Regions from separate parts of the Paenibacillus sp. P3E genome, predicted to be linked through region 3. Evidence: predicted binding sites of a transcription regulator. Region 3 holds the regulator's gene; each other region holds the start of a gene.
What was found. Region 3 encodes Rex, which represses fermentation and respiration genes when NADH is low (regulators of the CRP and FNR family bind a similar motif). Its sites were predicted from a motif close to TTGTGAAATATTTCACAA; they were not measured.
Positions count from the first base shown of each region.

Region 1: adhE (bifunctional acetaldehyde-CoA/alcohol dehydrogenase) is a predicted target of Rex. The motif match lies at 1,182-1,199, and genes of this name have one in related genera.
Region 2: A3842_RS05655 (cytochrome ubiquinol oxidase subunit I) is a predicted target of Rex. The motif match lies at 1,044-1,061, and genes of this name have one in related genera.

Region 1 is NZ_LVWH01000081.1:18,502-20,776, reverse strand. Features, by position in the region: gene adhE (bifunctional acetaldehyde-CoA/alcohol dehydrogenase) at 1-1,105, opposite strand, end outside; gene A3842_RS08390 (ABC transporter substrate-binding protein) at 1,451-2,275, opposite strand, start outside.
Region 2 is NZ_LVWH01000037.1:52,292-54,566, forward strand. Features, by position in the region: gene A3842_RS05645 (cold-shock protein) at 326-526, shown strand; gene A3842_RS05650 (cold-shock protein) at 722-952, shown strand; gene A3842_RS05655 (cytochrome ubiquinol oxidase subunit I) at 1,174-2,275, shown strand, end outside.
Region 3 is NZ_LVWH01000114.1:31,009-33,283, forward strand. Features, by position in the region: gene dinG (ATP-dependent DNA helicase DinG) at 1-659, shown strand, start outside; gene A3842_RS10360 (redox-sensing transcriptional repressor Rex) at 846-1,499, shown strand; gene A3842_RS10365 (amidohydrolase) at 1,486-2,275, shown strand, end outside.

The DNA of each region.
Region 1 (2,275 bases), on a different contig from region 3:
CGCGTTCGATACCCTGGTCTGCATTTTTAACTTTGTAGCAAGCAAGAACCGGGCTCAATTTTTCAGCGGACAGCGGATATTTGGTGCCTACGCCTTCAAGCTCAGCTACCAGAATCTTCGTGCCTGCAGGAACTTGAATTCCGCACATTTCAGCAATTTTCACTGCGGATTGACCTACAATTGCAGGGTTTACTGCGCATTTTTCTACGTTCATTGCGCCGCTTGTCAGCTTGGCAGCTTCTTCTTTATTTACAAAGTAGCAACCGTTAGCGATCATTTTCTTCTTCACTTGGTCAAAGATTGCTTCTTCAATGATAACTGCTTGTTCGGAAGCGCAGATCATACCATTGTCGAATGTTTTGGAAAGGATAAGGTCGGTTACTGCCTGATCGATATCAGCACTCTTTTCAATGAAGGCAGGCACGTTACCAGGACCTACGCCAAGAGCCGGTTTACCGCAGCTGTAAGCTGCTTTTACCATTGCTGAACCGCCTGTTGCCAGGATCAGTGCAACGTCCGGATTGTTCATCAGTGCGTTTGTTTTGTCCATCGTAGGAAGCTCAATCCACTGAATGCAGTTCTCAGGAGCACCAGCTTTTACAGCTGCGTCATGGAGAATTTTGGCTGCTGCGGCGCTACACTCTTGCGCAGATGGATGGAAACCGAATATAATAGGGTTACGTGTCTTAGCGGCGATCAATGCTTTAAACATCGTAGTGGATGTTGGGTTGGTTACCGGTGTGATCCCCATAACGATCCCGACTGGTTCAGCAATCTTCTGGAAACTTTCGTATTGATTGTCTTCTACTACACCTACTGTTTTGTCATACTTAATGCCGTGCCAGATATATTCTGTTGCGAAGATGTTCTTCGTGATTTTGTCTTCATATACGCCGCGGCCTGTTTCTTCTACAGCCAGCTTTGCCAAGTACATATGCTTGTCGAGTCCTGCCAACGCCATTGCATGAACGATTGTGTTAACCTGCTCTTGATCCAGCTCCATGTAAGCTTCTTGAGCTTTCTTTGCTTTATCCACCAAAGTCTGAATATACTCTTCAGCGGTGGTTTGTTTCACTTGGGCGGCGACTTCGTTCTTAACTGCCATCTCCCTCGTCCTCCTGTCAATTTTTAGGTTGTTTTTCTCTACACACTTATCTTATCACATTCTGCCACGGGTTGTATAGTGAAATCTTTCACAAAGTATAAAGTTTTTTTTGATTTGTTTTCAAAGCGCTTTCATTCGATCATATTCCGGAATATATCCCATTTTATGTTTAAATACCGCTTAATTTTTGTCGTTTATGAGAACGTGAATTTTTTCACTTGACATGCTTCACTATAAAAAACTTTTCTGATACTTTGCCTCTATTAGAATAACAAAAAAGACCAGGAAGTCTCCCGGCCTTTTAGTGACAGTACTATTTACATATATCCCCTTATCCCCCCTGCGCTACTCTACCTTAATCGTATCAAAGAATTTCTCCTGTACGGTCTTGGCTGCAGCGTCAAGCTGGGTTTTGGAATCTGTGCCTTTTTTGGAGAAGAGCTCCTGGATCACATTGGACATGGTTGCATAATAGTCCTGCGTATTATATTGCGCTTCAGGCTTTCCATCCAGCAATACCATAATATCCGGGTTATATTGATAGACAATATCGTACTTGTCATAGACTGCTTTGGTTTTTTTGCCAAATTCAGAATCAGCGGCATAGTAGTCCAGAAGCGGCGGGATAAAGTATTTGCCGTCAGCTTTGCGTTGTTGCAGAATGGCATCCAGTGCCTCAAGACCTTTGTCAGAGAAGTAATCGAAAGTAATGTAGCGGAAAGCCATCTCCTGCTCATCTTTGGTAGCGTTCGGGTTGATGACCAGATAGTCGCCGCCGAGCACGCCCGTATGCTTGCCGCCCTTTTCCGCAGCAGGCATTGGATAAGTAAGCACATCCTCCGGTTTCAACCCTCCCTGGTTCAGGGCTTGCTCAATCACACCGTCCGAACCGGCCATAACCATCGCTGTGCGTCCCTGCTGAAATGCGCCAACAGCGTCACCCCAGCCCAGTGCCCAGTCCTGAGGAATAGCGTTTGCTTCCCATCTCAGCTTCTTATAGAAGTCCAGCGCCTTCACACCTGCATCAGAGTTAAAGGTAGCCACAACCTTGCCACCGTCAATCTTCTGGATTTCTCCGCCGGCTTCGAACAGGAAGTTGGTCCAGTTCCAGCCTGCTTCATTGCCTTTGCCCATTGGAGCAATACCAGAGATGCCTTTTTTAGGGTCAGC
Region 2 (2,275 bases), on a different contig from region 3:
TTTATAATTTATGAGCGGCAGCCGTTTCTAAGTTGTGAAAATGGGGTAAAAGATAGTACTGGAATCAAGATTGTACAATTTCGGCCGACTGGCAGCCCTTACATTGGAAGGTTAACCTAAATAGTGAAAAAACGGAGAAATTCGGATGGGACAGCTTGCCTTTGTTATTGAGGTGTGGTAACATGAAATTAATCATACAATTGATACCTAATTCTCGTATTGAAAAGGGCTGTCAAATGGATTACAACCTTTCTCAATGTGTGAATTTTTTCTTTGTTTGAAGATAAAAAGAACATATTAATTTAAATTTGTGGAGGTAACACACATGCAAACAGGTACAGTTAAATGGTTCAACGCAGAAAAAGGATTCGGTTTCATCGAAGTTGAAGGCGGAAGCGACGTATTCGTTCACTTCAGCGCAATCACTGGCGACGGCTTCAAAACTTTGGACGAAGGCCAACGCGTTGAATTCAACGTTGTTCAAGGCAACCGCGGACCACAAGCCGAAAACGTTGTAAAACTGTAATAATAGAAGGTACCGTCCCCGCTTGTGAAAGTTGGGACGGTCTTTTTTTCAAATATAAGGAATTATATGCTTCATGCAATATCGGTCCCTTATATTTCTCGTGAAACGGTTGCCGTCCTTAACATCAAGGGCGGCAATGTCGTTTCTACTTGTCTGGATTCTCAACTTGTGACATAAAGGAAGGGAGGAACGGCAATGAACTACCGGAAGAAGCCTTTGGAGGAAGTACCGGAAGAAAATACCGCAATTTGGGCCTGTACCAACGATGGATGTAATGGATGGATGAGGGATAATTTCGCATTTGAACATGCGCCTTCTTGCCGTCTCTGTCACTCCCCGATGGAGCGCAGTATGAAGATGCTGCCACTGCTGCTCAATTCCAATGGCGATTTGAAATCGCTGAAGAAGGGTATTTCCATTACCTAACCAATGCCTTTATGAGTCAAGCTTCTATAGAATAATAAACACATTCAAGACGGTGAAACCGTCTTATTTTTTTTGCTTTCAGGACGCAATATTGTGATATTTGTCACAAATTTATTGAATTTTAAGCCTGAATAGGGTGTATAATGTGATAAATATCACACTTAACCCTTTGAATTTTTGACAAAATAGACATATCGAATGGGAGAAGGAAGGGGAGAAATATGGATACAGTGATGCTGTCGCGATTACAATTTGCGTCGACGACAATTTTTCATTATTTCTTTGTACCAGTATCAATTGGACTCGCGCTCTTGATTGCAATCATGGAGACGATGTATGTCAGAAAAGGCAATGATGAGTACAAAAGAATGGCGCAGTTCTGGGGAAAGCTTTTCCTGATTAACTTCGCTGTGGGCGTTGTAACAGGGATTCTGCAGGAATTTCAGTTCGGTATGAACTGGTCTGACTACTCGCGTTTTGTCGGGGATGTATTTGGAGCTCCACTAGCGATTGAAGCGCTGCTTGCTTTCTTTCTGGAATCTACGTTTATTGGAATTTGGATTTTCGGCTGGGATAAGGTATCCAAACGTGTCCACCTGGTCTCGATCTGGCTGGTAGCGCTCGGCACCATGCTGTCGGCTTTCTGGATTCTACTGGCCAACTCGTTCATGCAGCATCCGGTAGGTTTTGCTATCAATAATGGACGGGCTGAAATGAATGATATATGGGCATTGATTACCAATGGACAATTACTGGTCGAGTTCCCGCATACAGTTCTCGCCGCATACGCTACAGGCGCCTTCCTGGTCACGGGAATTAGCGCATATAAATTGCTGAAGAAGCAGGATGTTTCCTTCTTCCGCAAATCATTTGAGATTGCTGCGATTGTCGGTATCATTTCATCGTTCGGTGTAGCCATTGCGGGTCATGCCCAGGCGCAATATCTGGTTGGGACTCAACCGATGAAGATGGCTGCTTCCGAAGGACTGTGGGATGACAGTGGAGACCCTGCTGCATGGACAGTTTTTGCGACGATTGATCCAGAGAATAAAATAAGCTCTCATGAAGTGAAAATTCCATATATGCTGAGCTTTCTCTCTTACAGTAAGTTTTCGGGATCTGTTAAAGGGATGAATACGCTGCAGGCTGAATATGAAAAAGCATATGGTCCTGGGGATTATATTCCACCGGTGCGCACGACCTTCTGGAGCTTCCGGATCATGGTTGCTGCAGGCTCGCTTATGATTCTGCTGGGAGTGTACGCCATCTACCTGATGTGGCGCAAGAAGATGGAACGCCCGAACACCTGGTTCATGCGCTTTA
Region 3 (2,275 bases):
CACTTCTGGTCATACCGCGTGATTTCCCCAGTGTCAAAGGCAGTGTGGGCGATGCCCGTTTTGTCGATAAGCTGGTGCATTCATTGGCGGAGGCTGCTGTGGCTACACGGGGCCGGATGCTTGTGCTCTTCACTTCCTATAAAATGCTGCGCCAAGTCTATGATCCTCTAAAGGAGGCGCTTGTCTCCGAGGACATTACGGTACTGGGGCAGGGAGTGGAAGGCGGCAGCCGGAGTAAGCTGATCCGGCGTTTTCAGGACAGCTCCGCCTCTGTATTGCTCGGAACAAGCAGCTTCTGGGAAGGTGTGGATATTCCCGGCGAGGCTTTGACCTGTCTGGCCATTGTCAGACTGCCTTTTCAACCACCGAACCATCCGCTTGCGGAGGCTAAGGCAGAGCTGCTTCAGGCACAGAAAAAGAACCCGTTTATGAAGCTGTCGGTTCCCCAGGCGGTTATCCGCTTCAAACAGGGTTTCGGCCGGCTGGTGCGTACTGCCCAGGACCGGGGTATTGTTATAGTATATGATACCAGGGTTATCGAATCTTATTACGGAAAGTATTTCCTCTACTCGCTGCCTGGACCCAAAATGGAGCATATGCTGACGGATCAGATGGTTCCGCGAATTGCGGAATGGCTTGAAGACGGCAGCGTATCTTAACCTGCAATCATTTCAAATATAGTCAAGGAACAACGAAGCTCTGTTCTCCTGGTATCCGGTTCGTGCTGAGATACCAGGGAATGGATTGTACTTATGCTCACAAAACTTGGCATATGCTTACGAAGTGAGTTTTGTACGAAGTAATACTATGATGCATTGCTCACAAAACTTTTAGGAGGAGAAAATATGAAATCGGATAAAATATCGGAGGCCGTGGTACGCAGACTTCCAGTGTACCTGCGCTTCCTGAATGATCTCCTGAAGCGTGAAATCTCCACCGTATCTTCCCAGGAGCTGGGACAAAAGCTGGATCTGAATCCGGCGCAAATCCGCAAGGATTTGGCCTATTTCGGGGATTTCGGCAGAAAGGGTATTGGCTATGATGTGTCATACCTGATTGAGAAAATCCGCCATATCTTGAAGCTTGACCAGCAAATCAACGTGGCATTGGTGGGTGCAGGTAATCTCGGCCACGCTCTCTCAAATTACAATGCTTACTTGAAGGACACGATGAAAATCACTGCTGTTTTTGATTCCTATGCTCCCAAGGTCGGGCAGAAAATCAACTCACTCATTGTCCAGCCCATGGAAGAGCTGGGAAGCACGATCCGCGAACAGGGCATCCGCATCGGTATTATCACTGTACCGGATAGTGAAGCACAGAATGTTGCAGATATTCTGGTAGATTCAGGCATTGAGGCGATCCTTAATTTTGCACCCGTAATCTTGAAGACGCCATCCAACATCCGGATTCACGCCGCTGATTTTACTACCGATTTGCAGAGTCTGGCCTATTATTTGCACGATGGAAAGGACGAAGTGGAAGATGAACAGCAATAAGACAGTAATTGTAAATGGGCGATTTCTGGTGCCGGGTACGGAAAGTCCGGTTCTAAGCGGCTATATGACTATAGAAAATGATCTCATCACATACATAGGAGAAGTCAAACCTGTTATTGAAGAAGGGACACAGACCGTTGACGGCAGCCGTCTGTTGTTCATGCCGGGTCTGGTCAACACCCATGGCCACACCGCCATGTCTCTGCTCCGCGGATATGGGGATGACATGGTTCTTCAGAACTGGCTGCAGGAGAAGATGTGGCCCATGGAAGAAAAATTCACTAGTGACGATGTCTACTGGGGAACCTCTTTGTCTGTACTGGAAATGCTGAAGGGAGGCACAACCACCTTCCTGGATATGTATGACCATATGGACAGGGTTGCTGAGGTTTCAGAGCAGTCGGGAATGCGTGCCGTGCTTATGCGCGGGGTTATCGGCCTCTGTCCTGAGGATGTGCAGAACCATAAGCTGGCGGAGGCGATAGCCTTTGCGCGAAATTGGCATGGAAAGGCGGATGGAAGGATCACGACGATGATTTCCCCGCATGCCCCTTACACCTGTCCTCCTGAATTTTTCGTGAAATTTGTACAGGCTGCCCATGATTTGAACCTGCCTATGCATACACACATGTCCGAAACCCGGCGGGAGGTCGAACAGAATGCTGCAGATTACGGCCTGCGTCCGGTAGCGCATCTGGAGAAGCTGGGGATGTTCACGCGGCCGGCCCTCGTGGCTCACGGGGTTCATTTGAATGATGAAGAAATAGAGATTCTAG